DNA from 3 places in the Paenibacillus sp. FSL M7-0656 genome. Region 3 is predicted to be linked to each of the others. Evidence: riboswitches for the same ligand, from Rfam matches in the RefSeq annotation. Region 3 holds a riboswitch; each other region holds the start of a gene.
The links. A riboswitch is a leader RNA that binds a small molecule or an ion and turns the genes downstream of it on or off. The one in region 3 is predicted to bind S-adenosylmethionine.
Positions count from the first base shown of each region.

Region 1: it holds a riboswitch for S-adenosylmethionine, as region 3 does, so the genes downstream of both, mmuP (S-methylmethionine permease) here and metA (homoserine O-acetyltransferase MetA) in region 3, are expected to answer to the same signal.
Region 2: it holds a riboswitch for S-adenosylmethionine, as region 3 does, so the genes downstream of both, MHI01_RS24130 (methionine ABC transporter ATP-binding protein) here and metA (homoserine O-acetyltransferase MetA) in region 3, are expected to answer to the same signal.

Region 1 is NZ_JBBOOT010000001.1:5,179,769-5,187,340, forward strand. It holds gene MHI01_RS22745 (methyl-accepting chemotaxis protein) at 1-647, shown strand, start outside; gene MHI01_RS22750 (spore germination protein) at 796-2,508, shown strand; gene MHI01_RS22755 (spore germination protein) at 2,547-3,647, shown strand; gene MHI01_RS22760 (Ger(x)C family spore germination protein) at 3,644-4,846, shown strand; SAM riboswitch class I at 4,917-5,018, shown strand; gene mmuP (S-methylmethionine permease) at 5,111-6,523, shown strand; gene mmuM (homocysteine S-methyltransferase) at 6,501-7,568, shown strand.
Region 2 is NZ_JBBOOT010000001.1:5,470,724-5,478,295, reverse strand. It holds gene MHI01_RS24165 (NAD(P)/FAD-dependent oxidoreductase) at 1-158, shown strand, start outside; gene MHI01_RS24160 (YuzB family protein) at 155-409, opposite strand; gene MHI01_RS24155 (NifU family protein) at 488-733, shown strand; gene MHI01_RS24150 (SDR family oxidoreductase) at 872-1,651, opposite strand; gene MHI01_RS24145 (DUF2167 domain-containing protein) at 1,761-2,669, shown strand; gene MHI01_RS24140 (MetQ/NlpA family ABC transporter substrate-binding protein) at 2,788-3,627, opposite strand; gene MHI01_RS24135 (methionine ABC transporter permease) at 3,702-4,361, opposite strand; gene MHI01_RS24130 (methionine ABC transporter ATP-binding protein) at 4,362-5,396, opposite strand; SAM riboswitch class I at 5,523-5,664, opposite strand; gene MHI01_RS24125 (Cthe_2314 family HEPN domain-containing protein) at 5,794-6,510, opposite strand; gene MHI01_RS24120 (COX15/CtaA family protein) at 6,674-7,561, opposite strand.
Region 3 is NZ_JBBOOT010000001.1:2,238,489-2,246,060, reverse strand. It holds gene MHI01_RS09670 (phosphodiester glycosidase family protein) at 1-941, shown strand, start outside; gene MHI01_RS09665 (MOSC domain-containing protein) at 972-1,658, shown strand; gene MHI01_RS09660 (ROK family protein) at 1,731-2,609, shown strand; gene MHI01_RS09655 (HRDC domain-containing protein) at 2,786-3,787, shown strand; gene corA (magnesium/cobalt transporter CorA) at 3,858-4,793, opposite strand; SAM riboswitch class I at 5,245-5,368, shown strand; gene metA (homoserine O-acetyltransferase MetA) at 5,605-6,522, shown strand; gene MHI01_RS09640 (PLP-dependent transferase) at 6,547-7,572, shown strand, end outside.

The DNA.
Region 1 (7,572 bases), 2.9 Mb from region 3:
GCAAGGATGCAAAGGGGAATTCTGTATGGCTTGAAGCGACATATATGCCGGTGTACGATGAGACAAATCAGAAGATACTGGGTGTCTCCAAAATCGCCACCAACATTACCAACCGTCAGAACAACATTTCTGTCGTAGTGAATGAGCTGAAAACGATGTCTCATGAACTGAATGGGCAGGCAGATGTAGGTATTGAACGCAGTCAGGAATTGATGTCCAGTATCTCCTATATCTCAGAGGTGTCAACTTCTAACCGTGCAACGCTGACTCATTTGCAGGAACAGGCCGGATCGATTCAGGGCGTGGTACGAACGATACGCGAGATTTCGTCTCAGACGCAACTGCTCGCGTTGAATGCTGCCATTGAGGCTGCACATGCAGGAGAATACGGACGAGGATTCGATATCGTGGCCAAGGAAGTTAAGAAACTATCCGCAATGGTGGAGAGTTCGATTAATGAGATTCGAGATAGCGTGACTGGAATAACCAAGGAAATTGGCAATATCACAGGTGGAACCAAAAAAGTAGAAGAATATGTGGAGCAGAGCCAGAAGCAGATTGAGATCGCATTGAATGATTTTACAGCAATTGCTGCTTCAGCTCACTTGTTGGATGCCAAAGCGGAGCATGTGACCAGAATCGTATAACAATATATAGTAATAGCGGTTCCTTTCACAGGAACCGTTTTTTTGTCGTTCATTACTCAAAAAAACGGGAATTATTGTGATCAAACGGGGACACAATACTTGGGAATACCTGCAGCTATGTCATGCAGAGAAATGTTGGGGTGGGAACATGTGGTCAACAATTGTATCCTACGTGCCGGATTGGTCCATATGGATTCAGGCATTCTTGGTCTTCATCATTCCAATTGGTATTACATTGAGCATGCGCTGGATCAATGCTGCCATTAAGCGCGGAAGCTTCTCTCGTTCGAAGCCATCGTCCATATCCTCGAAGGATATCTCGCCAGCAGCCAAAGGGCAGGGTGAAGGGACCGAAACAGGCCACTATGCCAATATTAAATTAACCGAAAAGTACAGCATAAATCTGACGAGTGTGAAAGAAAGCTTTGGACTCAATGCAGACGTGCATATTCGGGAATTTATTATTAGGGGAACGAATACACGGGCTGCGGTCATTTATACCGAAGGCCTGGTAGATCAAGACTTAGTTGATGATCACTTGATTACACCGTTGATGTTCGAAGGTGTTCCCCTACTTAAGCAGGAGGGTTTCCTTCATCCAGACAACGCACACTTACTGTCGGCATATCTGCAAGATCAATTACTTCCTGTCAGTCTGGTTGAGGAGACGAAGTCCCTCCAAGAACTCGCAGTTGGTGTGTTGTTTGGGAAAAATGCACTGCTGGTTGATGGTTTGCCAGGTGCTTTATTAATTGGAGCTCATAAGATCAAAACAAGAGGTATGAATGAACCCTTGTCAGAGGGACTGCTTCGTGGGCCTCGTATTGGTTTTACAGAGCAATTAAGCGATAATACAGGCATTTTACGTCGTTATGGAAGTGATCAGAGCCTGTTTATTAAGAAGTATGAAGTGGGTTCACGGATCAAAAAAGATTTGGCGATAGCCTATATTCAGGATATTGCCGATCCAAATCTCGTTGCAGAAGTATGCAAGCGAATCGAAGAGATGGATATGGATTCAATGCTCGAATCAGGTTATGTGGAACAACTCATCGAAGATAATACGCTGAGTCCTTTTCAGCAGGTACTGAATACTGAAAGACCTGACCGGGTGATGGGTGCCCTTCTGGAAGGCCGAGTGGCAATTTTGTTGGATGGAACGCCATTTGTATTAATTGTACCGGTGACCTTTAGCATGTTGCTTCAGTCTCCAGAGGACTATTATGAACGCTGGATTCCCGGAACATTTTTGCGAGTGCTGCGTTTTATGGCCGCGATGCTGGCATTGCTTGCTCCTGCGCTCTATATCTCGTTTATCTCGTTTCATCCGGGTCTTATTCCAACCAAGCTAGTATTGACGATTATTGAAACGCGTACCGGAGTGCCATTCCCCTCAATTATTGAGGTACTCATCATGGAGCTTTCAATTGAAATCTTGAGGGAGGCCGGGATACGCTTGCCCAAACCGATTGCGCCAGCGATGGGTATCGTAGGAGGTCTGATTATTGGCCAAGCAGCCGTGCAAGCGGGAATAATAAGCCAATTTCTGGTCATTGTCGTTGCGGTAACAGCCATCTCTTCCTTTACGATTCCGGTCTATAGTGCGGGATTAACGCTAAGGATTCTACGATTTGCCGCTATGTTCAGCGCAGCCGTACTCGGATTGTTTGGCGTGGTTATGTTCTTTCTGCTTGTGTGTACACATCTGGCACGACTCTCAAGCTTTGGCGTACCTTATGTTGCACCAGCCGTTCCCTATCACATGAATGAATGGAAGGATTTTGTTATCCGTGCACCGCTAAATATGATGAGAATGCGTCCCAAAATGACTAATCCGATCGATGATGATCGGAAAAAATAAATGGAATTCCATCTACTGAAGGTCTGGAGGTGAACTAAGTGAATGGCTCCCAAGGAAAGCTAACCACGACACAGGCCGTTGTAATTATTGTCAATTACATGCTTGGTGCCGGGATATTGACACTACCTCGAACGACCAGCAAAGCTGTCGGAACACCGGATGTCTGGATTTCCATTATCCTATCTGGATTCATTATCATAGGTGTGGGAATAATTCTGGTTACCCTGTGTCGCAGATTTCCGGAGAAAACCGTCTTCCAGTTCACCCGTGAGATTACGGGCAGCTGGATTGCTTACATACTGGGATTGTCTATGATTATGTATTTCATAGTTATTGCCGCATTCGAAATCAGAGTTATGGCTGAAGTGACTGGGATGTATCTGCTCGAACGCACCCCCACCTGGGCGATTGTGATGGTCTTCATGTGGATCGGTGTATATATGATTTCAGGCGGGCTTGGCGTTATCGTACGTGTGTTTGAGATCATCCTTCCGATTACGATTATTATATTTGTGATTGAAATTTTGCTTAGTAATCAGCTATTCGAGATTGGCAATCTGAGACCCGTCCTCGGTGATGGGATTATGCCCGTTTTCCAAGGGTTGAAGCCTTCACTATTATCTTATACGGGCTATGAGGTGATGTTAATCATGACTGCCTATATGAAAAATCCGAAGAAGAGCAATAAAGCGATGACCTGGGGGATACTCATATCCACTATTATCTACTTGATCACGGTGGTGATGGTTATAGGCAGTTTATCGCTCGATGGCATCAAAACTCGAACCTGGCCAACGCTGGATTTGGTAAGAAGCTTCGAAATCCAGGGTCTGATATTCGAGCGTTTTGAATCCTTATTGCTGGTCATCTGGATTATGCAAATCTTTTCGACTACAGCAATTACACATTACTGCGCTTCGGTGGGTATTCGTGATTTGTTTCGTTCCAAAAAAATCAAAGGCATCATGTACGGCCTGCTGCCGTTCATTTATCTGACAGCAATGATACCCAAAACAGTGGATGATACCTTCGTACTAGGAGATATGCTAGGCAATGTGTCCGTATTTTTGTTTGGCATTTTACCTCTGGTACTACTGTTGTTAAGTCTGATTCGCAAAAAAGGAGGCAAGCATGCATGATTACATTCCGCATGTTGTTACGCTTAGCCACTGTATTATGCATTCTCTTAACGATATCCGGATGTTGGAGCAGTCGAGAGATAGAGGATCTAAGTGTCTACGTTGGTCTTGGGATCGATATCGGCAAAGAGACGGAATTTGAGGAGAACATCGCCAATCAGGGAGGAGGGTATTCCAAGCAGAACAATGTGACAGCCACGGTACAGATTGCTCCCGGTAATTCCAGCAGTCAGAAGAGCCAACAATCCGGTTCGCCTGCTTCTGGTAAAACGTCCTATTCCAATGAACAGCTTACCGGAGATTCCTTGCTGCAAATCTTTCGTCAGTTTGCACTGAGACGAGATCATCCGCTCATCGGACATCATCTGAAGGTTATCGTTGTGTCCAAGGATATCGCCAAAAAGTATGGTCTGGACCAGCTGCTGGATTTTGTACTTCGGGATAACGATATTCGTCCTAACTGTCTAGTGTTGATTAGCCATCATCGCGCTGTTGATGTACTGACTTCAGATGATCCTTCCCGGATTCCAGCATTTTATCTTACAGGCATTACCGGTAATTCATACTTGTCCAATAAAATCCTGGACCCCGTTCTACTCTCCAAATTAGATGCACAAATGCAATCCGGTTCCAGCTTTTTGCTCCAGAATGTACTGAACTTCAATGGAGAGGACAAGTTCTCCGGTGCCAGTATCTTTGATGGGAAAACAACCAAATTCATCGGGGAACTCAGCCAAACGGATCTAGAAGGGCTATCTTGGCTTAGACCTAAAGAAAAAGGAGGTATCTTGAAGACATACAATAAAGAGGGGTTCACTGTTGTATATGAAATGAAGAAGAAAAAAACAACAATAATTCCAAAAGTGGTTGGCGATGATATTTCATTCCATGTGAAAACTGAATCCGAAGGCTGGTTGATGGAGGATTGGCGTGCTCCCGAGGAAGAGGAAAAAGGTGCGTATCTCAGTGAATTGGAAAAAGAATTTGCTGAACTTGCCAAACAACAGATTCGACAGTTGTTATACAAACTGCAGCATACCTATAAAGTAGATGTTGCGGATTTTCGGGATAGCTTGCGTATTAAAGAACCTAAAACATGGAAAAAAGTCAAAGACGATTGGGATAAAATTTTTAGCACCGTGCCGATCACCTATGAGGTAAAGACCACCATCACGAATCCGGGGTCTTCCACCGAATAGCGAGGTGTGCCATATATTATTTAATTGTTGACACATTCATGATAGATCGCTATATTAGTAAAAAATCATTTTCTTATCCAGAGAGGTGGAGGGACTGGCCCTTAGAAACCTCAGCAACAGATCTGAAGGATACTGTGCTAATTCCAGCGGGTGAAAGCCTGATAGATAGGAGCGTTTGTTTTTATTTGTCAGTAACGGCGCACTCTTTAGGAAGAGTGGGTCTTTTTTGTTTTTTCTGGATGAAGAAGTAGGGGAGCAGCAGGTATGGAGAACAACAACGACAAAGGCCATTTTCAGCGGAAAATGCAGGCACGGCATGTGGTCATGCTCTCCCTTGGTGGAGTGATTGGAACAGGATTATTCCTCAGCTCGGGTTACACGATTCAGCAGGCTGGACCACTTGGGACCATTCTGTCTTATCTGATCGGAGCGATCGTCGTATATCTGGTGATGCTCTGTCTTGGTGAACTGTCTGTTCATATGCCAGAGACGGGAGCATTTCATAGCTATGCAGCCAAATATATCGGACCGGCAACAGGTTACACGGTAGCTTGGTTGTACTGGTTAACCTGGACTGTTGCGCTTGGCTCCGAATTCACAGCCGCTGGATTGCTTATGCAACGCTGGTTCCCATCGGTAAACGTATGGATATGGAGCGCGGTTTTTGCACTAATGATCTTTCTGTTTAACGCTCTAACGGTGAAATTATTTGCGGAATCCGAGTTCTGGTTCTCATCTGTAAAAGTAGTGACTATCGTAATCTTCATTATTATCGGTGGCGCAGCCATGTTTGGGTTCATTCCCATGGCGGATTCTGAACCGGCTCCATTTCTATCGAATATAACCGCATCCGGGTGGTTCCCTCATGGGGCTACAGCGATATTGATGACCATGCTTGCTGTAAACTTTGCCTTCTCAGGCACCGAGTTAATCGGGATTGCCGCCGGTGAGACGGAGAACCCGGAAAAGACGATACCAAAGGCTATTCATACAACGCTGTGGCGGTTGGTTATTTTCTTCATCGGAACGATTGTTATCTTGTCGGCCTTGCTACCCATGTCGGATGCCAGTGTACTGGAAAGTCCATTTGTAGCGGTAATGGAGCGGGTGGGTGTACCCTATGCAGCAGATATTATGAACTTTGTTATTCTGACGGCGATTCTCTCTGCTGCCAATTCAGGCCTATATGCATCTTCACGTATGCTCTGGTCTCTGGCTGACAAAAGAACGATCTCTCCGTGGTTTGCCAAATTGACCAAAAGCGGGGTACCCCTGAATGCACTTCTGATTAGTATGGTGGGTGGTGCGCTGGCATTGCTGTCCAGTATTATTGCGCCAGGTACGGTGTATATTACGCTGGTTTCCATTTCAGGTCTGGCTGTCGTTGCGGTATGGATGAGCATCAGCGCTTCCCAATACATGTTCCGCAGACAATATATCCGGGAAGGACATGCGGTCAAAGATCTGGTCTACCGCACACCACTGTATCCGGTGGTACCAATTGTTTCATTTATATTATGCCTGGCTTCATGCATAGGTATTGCCTTTGACCCGACACAGCGAATTGCGCTGTATTGTGGGGTTCCGTTTATCGCAGTATGTTACGCTGCTTATTATCTGACAGAACGTGTGAATAAGAAAAGAGGACAAGTACATGACGCAAGCACAACAGAATAACCCCATAGAACAGATCCTTCGTGAACATCCGGTCATGATTCTGGATGGAGCGTTGGCAACGGAACTCGAACAGCATGGATGTAATCTGGATGATCCGCTCTGGTCTGCTCGCGTATTAATTGAGAATCCGGATGTTATCGTTCAGGTCCATGCAGATTATTTTCGAGCAGGAGCCGACTGTGCGATTACATCCAGTTATCAGGCGACGGTGGATGGTTTCCGCAAGAGAGGGATTGATGAACAGGCAGCACTGGAGCTGATCCGCAAGACGGTGGAACTGGCAGCGCAGGCGAGAGATGACGTGTGGGCAGAAGTGCAGAGTAGTTTAGTAGAGAGAGAAAGCTCAACAGGTCAGCCTGTAGAAGCTCCTTCGGTACGTTCCGAGAACGTGGAGAATGAGGCGCATTTAACAGATCGTACAGGGGATCGCAAAGAAGACTGTCTTCGTTCACGTCCAATTATTGCCGGGTCCGTTGGACCGTACGGCGCCTATCTGGCGGATGGTTCTGAGTATGTGGGTCATTACGGCGTGTCGGATGAGACGCTTGTCGCATTTCACCGTCCGCGTATGGCGGTGCTGCTTGAAGCAGGTGCTGATATTCTGGCGTTTGAGACGATTCCTTCCTTGCAGGAAGCACAGGTGCTGGTTGATGTACTGAAGGAGTTCCCTCATGCGTATGCTTGGTTATCTTTTTCTTTAAAAGACGGGACAAGCATCAGCGAGGGCACACCGCTTGAGGTATGTGCACAGACGTTTGGCTCCGAGCCGCAGATTGCGGCGATTGGCCTGAACTGTGCTCCGATGGAAGTGGTGACGGAAGCAGTGGGTATTCTCAGCAGTGCTAGCGACAAACCTGTTATTGTGTATCCGAACTCAGGTGAGACGTATGATGCAGTGACGAAGACGTGGAGCGGACAGGGTACCTGTGGCAGCATGAGTGATGCTTCGAAACAGTGGGTTGCTGCGGGCGCGCAAATTATTGGCGGCTGCTGCCGTACTACGCCACATCAGATTGGTGCACTTGCGAAGAAATGGCGGAATTAGTTCA
Region 2 (7,572 bases), 3.2 Mb from region 3:
AAAAGCCCAATCCACATCCACTCAAGCTTCGTGGCACACTGGGTGCACTCGGCAAGAAGTCTGGGTTTGGGCTGATGGGCAAAACGTCCATGATGGGACGTGTACCTCGTATTTTGAAAAGTGGTGTGCTCTGGATGTCCAAGCGCCATCTCGGTTAGTCGAGATCGAGCTCGTCCCAGGCATCGGCTTCGCCAATTTTGGCCAGAATGGCGTTATATAGATCTTCCACTTTGTCCGTAATGACAACTTCGCCATTCACCAGTGCAAATGGAGTCATAGAACATTGGCCGCAGTTGGTGAGGCAGCCGTATTCAATCACGTCGTAGTCTGGATTTTCTTCCAGTTGATCCATGACTTCATCTGTGCCAAAATGCATATTATTGGCACAAAATTCAATAATCGGTCTCATATAGGTTCACCTGCTTTGTTTGACCATTTTAATTTGTGGCCATTTGTAATATAATATAGGGGAAAGGAGTTGAAAAAAATGAGCGAAAACGCACAAAGCACCATGTATGATGAAGTAATTGATGTGCTTGACAAACTTCGTCCGTTTCTGCAACGCGATGGCGGTGACGTGGAACTGGTCGACGTGGAAGACGGCATTATTAAGCTGAAACTGGTCGGTGCCTGCGGCAGTTGCCCAAGCTCCACCATTACCTTAAAAGCCGGGATTGAACGTGCCCTTCTCGAAGAAGTTGAGGGTGTACAAGAAGTCGTACAAGTATTCTAATCAATCCTTCACGAAATAAACCTCAAGAGCCTTTCGCTTCGCATGAAGCGGAGGGCTCTTTTTTTGTGTGCATATGCAGAGAGTCCATTTCATCTGTCCCTTTTACCAGATTCCACGTACAATCCTTCAATTCACCTTTTAAGTATCCTCACGCTGTATGGTCGGACGAATCGGATCAAGTCCTCCAGATACATCCATAATGTTACCTGTTATAAAATCGGAATGATCAAGGCACAGATACGTAATCACTCGTGCAATATCTTCACCGCTGCCTGGACGCCCTCTTGGTGTTTCCTCGTCGATGATGCCTGCCATTTCATCAATCGTTTTCTCTTTGTTCGCACCACGAATGTCACCTGGACATACCATGTTAACCGTAATTCCATACGGGGCTTCTTCAACCGCGAGTGTCTTTGTAAAAGATACCAGACCCACCTTGGCAGCCGCATATACGGCGCGATGAGGCCAAGATCTCGCTTCTCCAGCATGACTGAAGCCAAAATGGATAATGCGTCCCCATTGCTTGCGTCTCATCTCTGGCAATACACGCTGATCCAGTAACATCGGTCCCAACAGATTTCCCTGCACGAGCATCTGGACCTCAGCTTCAGAATAATCCGCAAATAATCGTCGTTCACGGACAAATGGACCTGCGTTATTCACCAAAATATCAATGCTGCCAAGGTTACCTTCCACCTGCTCAACCAATGAAGAGATATCTTCCACCTTGGATATATCAGCCTGGATGGCAATGCACCGCACACCCTTGGCTATAATCTGAGCCTTTAAAGCCTCAGCTTCTGTTCTGCTGTGTACATAGTTCAGGGCAATATGGCACCCTTGATCTGCCAGACTGAGGGCCGTCATTTTACCAAGACCTTTGGCACTTCCCGTTATGAGGGCAATCTTTCCCTTCACGTTCATCCCCCTCTTCAAAGAGCAGTCACTATCCAGTATAAAAGATTTATCGTCCTCCTACAACTCGCTTATCCACAAGGGATTATTCACCTTTAATTCCAGATATATTTTGACTGAGCAAGCACCTGATGAGTACGATTGGATTACTGGACCAGCATCTGTCTCTTTGGACGGTAAGGCCACCCTGGAAGTCCCTGAAAGCCATTCCTATCTGGATAAGCCCAATACCCAACGCTCGATACTTAACAGTGATGGAAAGCCTAATGGGAACGAAATCGGAAGCATAACCAGCAATAGTGAATTCGGCTCGTGGTATGTTGTGTTCGAGTACGTGAAGACAGGTCATATCCATGATGACGATCAAAATTTGAGTGCCGAAGAGCTGTTAAGCAGTTATATCCGAGGCACAGAAGAAGATAACAGAGAACTTGATCCTGAATATAGAACGTACATAACGGGGTGGGAGATCGAACCGACATATGACAGTACCAAACATCAGTTGGTTTACTCCCTCGGTTTTAAGAATGCTGATCAGCAAGCCATGGTCAATTACAATGTAAAACTCCTGACACGCGAAGGGTACATCACAGCCATTCTGGTTACCGATACGGCCAACTTTCAACAGAGCCGCCAGGTATTCGAGGAAACTGTCCTTAATCAACTTAGCATCAATGCAGGATATACCTACGAGGAGTACAATGCTTCGACTGACAAAACATCCACCATAGGGCTCAACAGTCTTCTGATGGGCGGAATCGGGTACACGGCTTCCCAGAAATTCAGTGCTCTTCTTTTGCTCAAAAAAGGATGGGCTTTGATCCTCGTTGTCGTCCTTGGGTTAATCGGTTGGATCAGATACAAAATCAAAAGCTCACACGGAGAAGAAGAGAAACTCTCTCCCTCCGAGAGGACGTACCTGCAAGAAGCCGATGAACAGCAGTATGCTGATCAGAATGAATTATCCTACTACCGCCAATCTGGGCGTCCATCCAACGTGGATAAACCGGAAAAACTCTGACTTATGTTGATCGCCACGTCAGCACAGATTAGGAAACATAAAATAAGCCGTATATCTCTTCAGAAGAGATATACGGCTTATTCTTAATAGCTTCACATCATATCATACATATCGTGAATTATTCAGTTGCAGGTTCAACTGCACCTTTATAACGTTCTTTGATGAATGTTTTCACTTCTTCGGAGTGCAAAGCAGCAGCCAGTTTTTGGATTGCATCTGCATCCTTGTTGTCCTCACGGGAAACGAGGATGTTTGCGTATGGGTTACCTTGCAGATCTTCGATCAGCAAAGCATCATTCGCCGGATTCAGGTTCGCTTCAAGCGCATAGTTAGCGTTGATAAATACCAGATCTGCTTCATCCAATTGACGAGGCATCATGGCTGCATCCAGCTCGATGATATCCAGGTTCTTCGGATTGGCTGTGATGTCTTGAATCGTAGATGTAATATTCGTGTTGTCTTTCAGCGTAATGATACCTTCCTTCGCAAGCAACAACAGTGCACGTCCACCATTGGATGGGTCATTTGGAATTGCTACTTTTGCGCCATCAGCCAATTCATCCAAAGACTTAATCTTCTTGGAGTATCCACCAAAAGGTTCAACATGAACAGGTGTTACAGAAACGAGGTTGAATCCACGTTCTTTATTCTCTGTGTCCAGATAAGGCTGGTGCTGGAAGAAGTTCGCATCCAATTTTTTATCAGCAAGTTGCTGATTGGGTTGTACATAGTCATTGAACGTAACGACTTGCAGACGGATACCTTGTGCTTCCAGTTCAGGCTTGATGCTTTCCAGAATCTCTGCGTGTGGTGTAGGTGAAGCTCCAACTTTCAATTCAACTGTACGAGGTGCACCTGCTGAATTGTCTGCGCCGCTATCGGCGTCCTTGTTGTTTCCGCAAGCTGCGAGAACCGCAATCAACATAAGACTAAGTAGAGCAAAAGACCATTTTTTCATGTGTAAAACCCCTTCTCTAATCATTTTGTCATGTGGCATCTGCATTAATGCATATCCATCATGTTATCTATGTGTTATTTCCTGGTGAAAAATGTAACCAAGCGATCTCCAGCCATCTGGAGAATTTGCACTAGAATGATCATCGACACTACGGATATGATCATAATTTCATTTTGATAACGGAAGTATCCATAGTTGATTGCCAGTGTTCCCAGACCTCCACCGCCAACCATGCCCGCCATCGCCGTATAGGAGACGAGCGTAACAATGGTGATCGTTATACCAGCAAGCAGTCCAGGCAGTGCCTCAGGCAGTAACACCCGTCTTACAATCTGTCCGGTCGATGCACCCATCGACTGTGCCGCTTCAATGACACCACGATCAACTTCTCGCAACGTCGTCTCCACCAAACGAGCAAAATAAGGAGCTGCTGAAATCACCAAAGGAGGTATAACGCCGAGCACCCCCGTAGCTGTACCGACGAGTATACGAGTGAATGGAATAAGAGCAACAATCAATATGATAAATGGGACTGAGCGCAAAATATTCACAATCAGGGATAGTATAGTGTACACTGCCCGTGACTTAATCGAAGCAGATCGGGCTGTCATGAACAGCAGTACTCCGAGCGGTAAACCTAAGATAACGGTAAACAAGCCTGATACACCCAAAATTTGCAGTGTCTCTATGGAAGCTTTACCAACCTCTTCCCAACGTACGGTTGAAAAATCCATCTAACGAAGCACCTCCACATCAAGTCCCTCAGCGGTTAATTCTGATATCGTCCGATCAATCGCATTTGAATCACCCTCGAACCGAACGGTCAGCTGCCCATAAGGAACCTGTTTGATCGTAGAGATTGTACCTTGCAGGATGGCAAAATCCACGCCTGTTTTACGTACCGTTCTAGACAAAATCGCTTCATACGTTTTGTTACCCAGAAAGGATATCTTCACAAGTTTGGAAGCAGCACCTGCCTGCAATTCAACGCCTGCATTTGCCAGAGCGGTCTCTTCCAGAGCAAGTCCAGCTTCATGGTCACGCATCATGAAGTCCCGCGTAATCGCATGCTGCGGCTTCAGGAACACGTCTGTTACAGGTCCTTGTTCCACAATGCCACCTTGATGAATGACAGCCACCTTGTCACAGATGTTCTGAATGACATGCATCTCATGTGTGATCAGCACAATCGTAAGGTTGTACTTTTCATTAATGTCGAGTAATAACTTCAGGATTGAATTTGTCGTCTGCGGATCAAGTGCCGAAGTAGCCTCATCACAGAGAAGAACATTTGGGTCACTTGCAAGTGCTCTCGCAATCCCTACACGTTGTTTCTGGCCGCCCGATAATTGAGCCGGATATTTGCTGCTGTGGTGCTCCAGACCAACCAATGTAAGCATTTCCTTCACTTTGCGATCAATGGCTTCCTTGGGTGTATTCACAAGCTTTAGTGGAAAAGCTACATTGTCATATACCGTTGCCGAAGATAACAGATTAAAATGTTGAAAAATCATCCCGATTTTGCGTCTCTGTTGCTGCAATTCGGTTTTGCTCAGTTCAGTCAGGTTGATTCCGTCGACCCATACCTCACCCTCCGTAGGCCGTTCCAGCAAATTAATGCAGCGAATCAATGTGCTTTTTCCAGCTCCGGAATGGCCAATCACACCGTAGATTTCACCCTTTTGGATGCTCAAATTCAGCTCGGATAACGCTGTTGTAGATTTTGCCCCTTTGCCGTACGTTTTCGTTAAACCTTTTAATTCAATCAATCGCACTTGCCCCTTTCCAAACACCTACATGTATCTTTACCCGATCTAAAGGAAAACTCCCCTTAAAGTACAAAAAAAGAGCCCTTTGCAGATACAAAGAGGGCTCTTCACGTGAAAGAATATACCTTCTCATCTGCCAAAATCGTGTCTTGCACCATTTTGTAGGAATTAGCACCTAACATCTATAACGAATGATACATGTATCATGTCATTACAAATCGGTTGCCGGGCTTCATCGGGCCTGTCCCTCCGCCGCTCTCGATAAGAAATATGTTGTTGTAGGATTTTATAAGTTCATGTAGTTTATGCTTTATAATGTGAACGTAACTTCCGAAATATCAGTTATATCCATGTAACATTCAATTGAAACTCAGTATATTCCAAGTATTCCGATTTGTCAAAGGGAATTATTTCTTTTCCATATTTTGTTGATATAACTATAAGAGGCTGTTAACGTTTCACAGACCATATCGACGCCCTGACGCATTTCCTGCACATGCTGATTCAGATCCTCCAATTTCACTTTACCTTGCAAGGTCTGATGTAACTGCCACAGGTCATCGTGCATTTCTGAGTTCATGTAGTGAATTTCCATATTACGTCGCTTGCGCAGCTTGCTCATCGGCTCACGATAAGAGTCCTTGATCTGTATTAATTGCAACGCAAGATCATGATGTTCCCTCGCATAGTCGAACTGTCTTAACACAGTAAAATAAGAAAAATGCGCTTTGGTATTTGAAGTATTCAACTGGAATATTTCATTTAATACTGTGCCGACTTTATCCAGAATGGCAAAGCAGCGGATAAAGCCATCTTTGTAGAAATACACATAACGTGCATACTCGGCTTTTTCAGTCGCCGTCATATCATCCGTTGAGCCTGCAACGACCTTTTTGCGAAAATGAGCAGCAGCGAAACAGCTTTGCTCCAGTTCATCCAGTGAGGAGATGAGTCCCTGAGTCCACACATACAGTTTCCGATAGTCATGCGTGGGATCATGGTCCACATGCATTTGTCGTTGAAATAGCTCAAGCGTATGCGCCATTGCGTCCATCGCTGCCTTCAATTTACCTTCGTTTATACGTGGCTTTTCCCCCAACAACGTTCGCAGCATATCTAACCTCCTCTTTTCCAAATCAACAAGAATTCATCACCGTGAACGAAACATCATTCATTCCGTGTAATTGCTGCTTGCCATAGGTTGCCCTGATCCCTCTGACATCAAACAAAGTCCACCTGTCCAATGATGTACATCACTGGATGGTGGACTTTCATATTTAAAAACGATTAGCCGGGCGATGTAGCTTGTACACCAGGAAACTCATATACGTTAAGACTCCGAACAATATGGCGATATCTAGCATATGAGCAAGAGCTACGAACATGTATACTTCCGGACGGTTCATTGTCACCATCATGAAAATACCAATGACTACTTGCATCAGAATAAGAACAACGGATACCACACCCAGAGTACGCATTTCCTTGTTGTCCGGATGATTACGGTAAGCGAAATGACCCAGGATTGCGATAACAATCACGAGCGACGCAGCTGCTGCACGGTGAGCAAAAGCAACCGCTACCCCACCCGAAAGCTCAGGAATAATCTGCCCGTTACAGAGCGGAAATCCAGAACATCCGCCGGCAGAATCCGTGTGACTCACAAATGCACCTGTGTATACCACGAGATATGTGTAAATGGTGGAGAACCAGACCAGATTCCTGAATTTTTTGCTAACCCGAGGGTATTTATTCAGGCGCTCCAATCCGCCATCTTTGGCCTCCTGCCTTATGCCCAGCGCCATCATTAGAGAACTGGCAAAAGCAATCAGTGCAAAACCAAAATGCAGTGCCATGACTGCTGAAGATTGGGAGAAGACAACGGCAAAAGCCCCCATGATTCCCTGGACGATAACAAATACCAGAGTTAAGAAAGAAAACAATTGCAGGTCACGGCGTGACTTGCCAAACCGCAGAAAAGCAACAAACGAGGCAATGGACAACAGTCCAGCCAGTGCACTTACAGCGCGATGGGAATATTCAATGAGTGAAGCCACAGTATGTGCGGGAACGAGTTTTCCGTTACATAAAGGCCATTCTGTTCCGCAGCCAAGGCCCGATTCCGTTTTGGTTACGATGCCTCCACCAAAAGTGGCCAGAAACATGACAAGACAGG
Region 3 (7,572 bases):
CCGTACAGACCGTTTCGATTCCAAAGGGAACACCGGTTACCGTGGGACTCGCGAAGAAGCAAGTTGGCCAGACGGCAACATTGCCATCGATTGTGAAAGCCTATGGTGCGCAAGCAGCCATTAACGGAGCATTTTTTGAAGCATATAACGGAGCACCAGATCCATACGGTATGTTAATAGCAAATGGTAAGGTCATACATATTGGAAGATACGGAACATCCATCGGATTTAAGGAAGACGGCTCGGCGATCATGGATTCACTTCAGGTGAGTTTGACAGGTAAAGTAACGGATACAAAAGGTAAATCACGGAGTTGGTATGCAACCTTTATTAATCGAACACCTTCAGCGAACGCAAGCATTACGATGCTGTATACGCCTGAACGAGGTGCCACAGTCGGATTCAAAGGTGGCACTGCGGTTGTCATGGAGAAAGGTATCGTGACCAAAAAAGTGCCCAATACAAATGTAGCGATCCCTAAGAATGGCTCGGTACTGGTCTTCACAGGTAATCAGAAGTCTTCTTCGGACCGTTTCACTGTTGGTTCGACCGTAGAAATGAATTATAAGTATACGAACGCAGCAGGCAAAGAGATCCCTTGGCAAGATGTAGTGACTGCTGTTGGGGCAGGACCCCGTCTGGTAAAAGACGGTAAGGTAGCTGTCAATCCGACGAGCGAAGGTTTCAAGGATGCCAAGATTCTTAATGCTTCCGGAGCCAGAAGTGGTATTGCGATCATGGCGGACGGTTCTGTTATGCTGGCTACCGTTTCCGGAGCAACAATCAAGGAGTGGGCAGCGGTAATGCAGAAGCTTGGCGCCAAACAGGCCATGAATCTGGATGGCGGTGCTTCCTCGGGTATGTATGCCGGGGGCAAAATGTTGACTTCTCCAGGTCGGCTATTGAGTAATACACTCGTATTTGGCGGCTCTGTGCGTTAAAAGAAAGTGATTATGGGAGGTATGACGCAAATGACACTCACATCTGATCGAAAGCCAGGGGAGGGCAATACAGCTGTTCTGGCCATTAATGTAGGACTGCCGCAGCCGCTCCCTGGGCAGAAGCGTGAAGTGCTGAGCGGCATTGTGAAACATCCTGTATCCGACGCGATTTTCCTGTCATTCACTGGAATGACAGGGGACGCGCAGGCGGATCTGGTGCATCATGGCGGACCTGACAAAGCCGTTTGTGTATACGATTACAGTCGTTATCCGGCGCTGGAACAACTGATGGATCGCAAGCTGGATTGGGGAGCTTGTGGAGAAAATCTGACGGTTGAAGGCTGTGCCGAAGAAGACGTACGGATTGGTGATGTGTACGAGTTGGGCCAAGCCACAGTGCAGGTCAGTCAGCCCAGACAACCTTGCTTCAAGCTGGGTGCGAGGTATGACTATAAGGAGCTACCTGTTTATTTTCAGGAGAGTGGATATACCGGCTTTTACTTTCGTGTACTGCAAGAAGGTGAGGTAGGGCCTTCATCGATATTTCGACGGATCAGCACCGATCCAGCCTCAATGACGGTTCTTGAAGCTAATCGAATCATGCATCAGGGGAAAGAAAATGTCGAAGGTATTCAGGCGTTGCTGGCCATTCCTGCGCTGTCAGACAGCTGGAGGCAAACGTTAATGAAACGATTGTCCAAGCTGGAGAACAAGTAGCAGGGTAATTATCGTGTCATCAAGTAAAGCAATTCGAATTCCTTTTTAAACTAACTTGGGAGTGTGACTAACATGACGATCTTAGGCGCAATTGAAGCAGGCGGAACCAAATTTGTATGTGGTATTGGCACAGAAAACGGAGAAGTTCTGGAACGCGTAAGTTTTCCAACAACAACACCGGAAGAGACCATGGCTCAAGTGATTTCATTTTTTGAAGGCAAAGGCATTGAAGCTCTGGGTGTAGGTTCATTCGGTCCGATTGATCCGATTGAAGGAAGCCCAACATATGGCTATATCACAACAACACCTAAACCACATTGGGGACAGTATAACGTGATTGGCAAGCTCAAGGAGCATTTTGATGTGCCGATGACATTTGATACGGATGTGAATGGTGCGGCACTTGGAGAAGCAACCTGGGGCGCTGCACAAGGTCTTGAGAGCTGTCTGTATATCACTGTGGGTACAGGTATTGGTGCAGGTGCTGTGGTTGGCGGTAAAATGGTCCATGGATTGTCACATCCAGAGATGGGACATATCATTGTACGCCGACATCCGGAGGATACATACGAGGGTTTCTGTCCGTATCATGGTGACTGCCTCGAAGGCCTTGCAGCAGGACCGGCCATTAACAAACGTTGGGAGCAACCAGCTTATGAACTGCCTGCAGATCATAAAGCTTGGGAGATTGAAGCACATTACCTGGCACACGCACTGATGAACTATGTTCTGATTCTCTCTCCACAGAAAATTGTCATGGGTGGCGGAGTAATGAAGCAGGAGCACCTGTTCCCGATGGTTCGTAGCAAACTGCAGGAGTTGCTGGCTGGATACGTTCAGCATCCGGCGCTTCAGTCCGACATTGACCAGTATGTTGTTTCACCAGGACTTGGCGACAATGCAGGGCTGTGTGGTTCGCTGGCGCTTGCCAAATTGGCATTGAATAAGTAGATTATAAAGGGATTGACGAATTTTACCATTGTGGTATGATATGGGCAACAGCATAGTACGGTTAATGAGGAAGCACCTCTCTTGCATGCATTTTGCAGGAGGGGTGTTTTTTTGTGCTGCCTATAGGTAGCATCTTTAACTCGTATAAGCTAAATATTCAAAGGGAGGGAACGAAAATGGAAGTCATTTTCATGAACAGATTGTCCAGAATGTCAGATCAGAATGCAGAGTATGCACAGTTATGGATTGGGGAAGAGGAAGATAGTTGGCAGCTGGGATGGAGTCGCTATGAGGAAGGAGAGCGTGAGGACAGCATCTGGTATGAGGGGACTTCTTGGGAGGAGCTGCTTCATATTTACCGTCATCAGCTTGCCATACAGATGAGTGAGGGGTACCGACCGCAGTTGCAGGGGTTATTTCATGAGAATGATGATCTGAAGTCACGCAGTTATGGTGGACAGCGGCTCCATTGTTACAGTGAGTTATACGGCAATGAGCAGTTATATACGGATCTGTGCACATGGCGCAGGAAGAGAGCTGTGTCTGACCGGAAGGCACCGTATTTTATTGCAACCAATCGTCTGCTGCGTTTGATCAGTGCCTTTGTTCCGCAATCGCTGGATGAACTGATGCAACTGCCGGGCGTAGGAGAGAGCAAAGCGACTGAGTATGGTTCGGAATGGATGGAGATTACAAACGGGCTGGAGCGTTCAACGACATTCCCGCTGGACTGGGTATACACGGCGCTGAAGGAAGAAGAGTATGAGAGTTGGTTATACAAGCAGAGAGAGCAGAAGTATAAGCAGGAACTTGATAAGTTCACCACGCGTAAGCAGGTGCTTGAAGGCATGAAGGAAGGGTATACGTTAGAGGAGATTGTTAATCGATCCGGATTATCCCGACGCGAGTTGGTTGAGCTGTTAGAGGCACTGGATCACGAAGGTTATGACACCGATTGTCTTCTTGATGTGGAGCTGGCAGTGATGCCAGAGAACGAACAAGAGGCCGTATGGAGTGCGTATGAGGAGCTGGGAGATACGTTCCTGAAGCCAGTATTACATAAGGTGTATGGAGGAGAGAAACCCGATGGAGGAAGTCTGGAGCAGGTCTATGAAAGGCTGCGCATGATTCGAATCCGCTTCCGTCGGCACGCAGAGACAGAGAAGAATGTTGGTTAATAATCAGAAATGAAAAAAGACGAGGCGTTTCTCCCGGAGGAGCGCTTCGTCTTTGTTATTTCATACGAGTTCATACCCAGTCTTTCTTGCGGAAAATGAAGAACATGCTCAGGCCCAGGGTAACCATTAGGCCAATCACAACAAAATAGCTGTATTTCCAGTTAAGCTCTGGCATATTCGTAAAGTTCATGCCGTATATACCGGTAATGACCGTCAGCGGCATGAAGACCGTGGTAATGGCGGTAAATACACGCATGATTTCATTCGCCCGGTTCGCAATACTGGATTGGTAGGCTTCTCGCAAGTTGCCCATCAGGTCGCGATAAGTTTCAAAGGTTTCAGATATTTTTACAGCATTCTCATAGATGTCACTGAAATACTTTTGCAGTTGATCATCGATGAGACGCAGATCTTTTTTGTTCAAGGTGTTAATGACCTCTTTCTGAGGTCCAAGGACTTTTTTCAGCCACAGAATCTCACTGCGCAGCCCGATGATCTCATTCAGATGTGACTTTTTGGTATGCATCAGAATGTCTTCCTCAAGCTTCTCGATCCGTGCTTCAATTCGGTCACCTACGGTGAAATAATTATCAACAATCAAGTCAACCAGCAAATACAGCAGACGATCCGGTGTACTGATTTCCTGTTCCCACAGGATGGGTTTCAGTGTACGCAATTCGCTGACCTTGTGCTTGGTAACACTAATAATGAAATGTCTGCCGAGAAACAGGTTGACGGCACGTAGAAATATCTCTTCATCATCAAAACGGATGCTATTAATCACAATAAAATAATGGTTCTCATAAATTTCAATCTTCGGACGTTGTTCTTCGTCACTAAGACAGTCTTCCACAGCCAGATCATGCATCAAGAACAGCGGCTGAAGTACCGCCAAATCGTCTACGTCTGCATCAATCCAGTAAAATCCTTCCGCTGGTGGAGTCAGCGCCTGCTGAATGTCGTCCACCGGAATAAAAACACCGTTGTTTACCAACCGGATTTTCATCGTTAATCTACTCCTTCTGCACCCGCCAACTTGGCGGATATTATCATTATGGGCGCAAAAAGAACAAATCAGCCGGTCGGCAGCGGAGCCTGGAGATCAGGGCTACGTTCACTATATAATCAAACGGAAGTCACGTCCCGCTGCCGGCATGCTGATGTCAATTCTCTATGCAGTTTGTCGGAATTCGGCTGCCAGTCAGGCCTCGGGTCGCCATCCATTTAATATGTCACCTCTCACATAAGGGTTTATAACACCTTGTTTAGTATACCGCTGGTACAAGGTGCTTTCAAGCGCAAAAATGTGTCTATTTCGCGCCCTGAGGCAGTGTATGACAACGGATGATGAACGGTTCCGATCTGGGAAGCAGACATCGAACTGCATCTTGACGTGAGGGCATTAATGTAATAAAGTAGACGGTGAACCATATTTAATTACAATCTAATACAGCGAAATCTTATCAAGAGTAGGTGGAGGGACTGGCCCGATGAAACCCGGCAACCGGCGGTATACCGCACGGTGCTAATTCTTGCAGCGACTAAGTGTCAAGTGGCACTGTTGTAACTGAGAGATGAGAGAGGCGCATATCTTTTTTACATATGACCTTTCTCGAAATCCGAGGAAGGTCTTTGTTATATGCCCCGACTTCTCAGCAGTGATTTTCGCTAAGGAACTTGAGGTTGTTTGTAACGTTGGATGAAAGAGCAATTCAATGTTTTTACAAGCTCAAGGCAGTCTATAACTGTATTGATGTGAAGACATCAAGCCAGGGGTGGCTGCATCTATCTATGCACAAGGAGGAGTTAGACTTACTATGCCAATCAAAATACCCGATACTCTACCAGCAAAAGAAGTACTTGAAGGAGAGAATATCTTCGTCATGGATGAAACTTCTGCATATCAGCAGGATATTCGTCCACTCCGTATCGCTATATTAAACCTGATGCCCACAAAGGAAACGACCGAAACACAATTGCTTCGTCTGGTGGGAAACACGCCTATTCAGGTGGATGTCGTTCTCGTACATCCCAAATCCCATACGTCGAAGAATACGTCTCAGGAGTATTTGGATCTGTTCTATAAAACCTTTGATGAGATTGAGCACCGCCGTTTCGATGGAATGATTATTACGGGTGCCCCGGTGGAACAAATGGATTTCGAAGACGTGAACTATTGGAATGAAATCCAGGAGATCTTCGAATGGACCAAAACCAATGTGACTTCAACCCTCCACATATGTTGGGCTTCCCAGGCAGGTTTATACCATCATTTTGACGTACCCAAGGTTGCACTTGATGAAAAGTGTTTTGGCGTTTTCCCACATACCATCAATAAACCACATGTTCCATTGTTGCGTGGATTCGATGAAGTATTCAACGTTCCACATTCCCGTCATACGGAAGTGAGACGCGAAGATATTGAAAAGAATGAGAATTTAGAGATTTTGGCTGAATCCGAGGAAGCGGGGATCTTCCTGGTTGCTACCAAAGACGGCAAACAGATTTTTGCCACAGGACATGCCGAGTATGACCCGTTCTCATTAAAGTGGGAGTATGACCGGGATGCAGCCAAAGGGTTGGATATCGCATTGCCTAGACATTATTATCCGAATGACGACCCTTCCCGTGTGCCACCAGCTACTTGGCGCGCTCATGCCAACTTATTATTCTCTAACTGGCTCAATTACTATGTGTATCAAGAAACACCTTACGATATTGGCCCGCAAATCTAATCGAGATTACAGGAGGATGCAGCAATGGAAGACAACAACAAGTTGAAAATCGAAAGCCGCTTAGCACAAATTGGGTCCATCAATGAACCGGTAACAGGCGCCATTAACTTTCCGATCTATCAATCCACTGCGTTTCGCCACCCGAAGCTTGGACAAAGCACGGGGTTTGATTATATTCGTACGACTAATCCAACCCGTAAAGTATTGGAAGAAGCCGCCGCAGCGCTGGAGTCCGGTGATGCAGGGTTTGCCTGTAGCTCGGGAATGGCCGCGCTGCAAACGATCTTCGCCATGTTTGGTCAAGGGGATCATCTGATTGTATCGCTGGATCTGTATGGTGGAACCTATCGTCTGCTGGAACGAATTCTGTCCCGTTTCGGCGTAACTGCAAGTTATGTGGACACGAATGACCTGGCAGCACTGGAGAAGGTTCGTCAACCGAATACAAAAGCTGTATTTATTGAGACACCAACCAACCCACTGATGATGATCACCGATGTGGAAGCCGTTGCTTCCTGGGCGAAAAGTTACAACCTGTTGACCATTGTTGACAACACGTTGTTGACTCCATTTTTCCAACGTCCGATTGAACTGGGTGCCGATATCATCATTCATAGCGCTACCAAATATCTGGGCGGACATAATGATGTGCTCGCCGGTCTAATTATTACCAAAGGTGAGGCGTTATCTGCAGAGATGGCGTTCCTGCATAATTCCATTGGAGCGGTATTATCTCCAAGTGACTCCTACCAGTTGATGAAAGGTATGAAAACGCTGGCTCTTCGCATGGAGCGTCATGAGCACAATGCACTTACTATTGCCAAATACTTGCTTGAGCACCCAGCGGTGGTTGAAGTGTATCATCCAGGCCTATCCGATCATCCGGGGTATGAAATACAGAACAAACAATCCACCGGTAATACAGGTATCTTCTCTTTCAAAGTGAAGGATGCACGTTATGTTGAACCGTTGCTACGTCATATCCAACTCATTGCTTTTGCCGAAAGTCTCGGCGGAGTCGAATCACTCATGACTTATCCGGCAGTACAG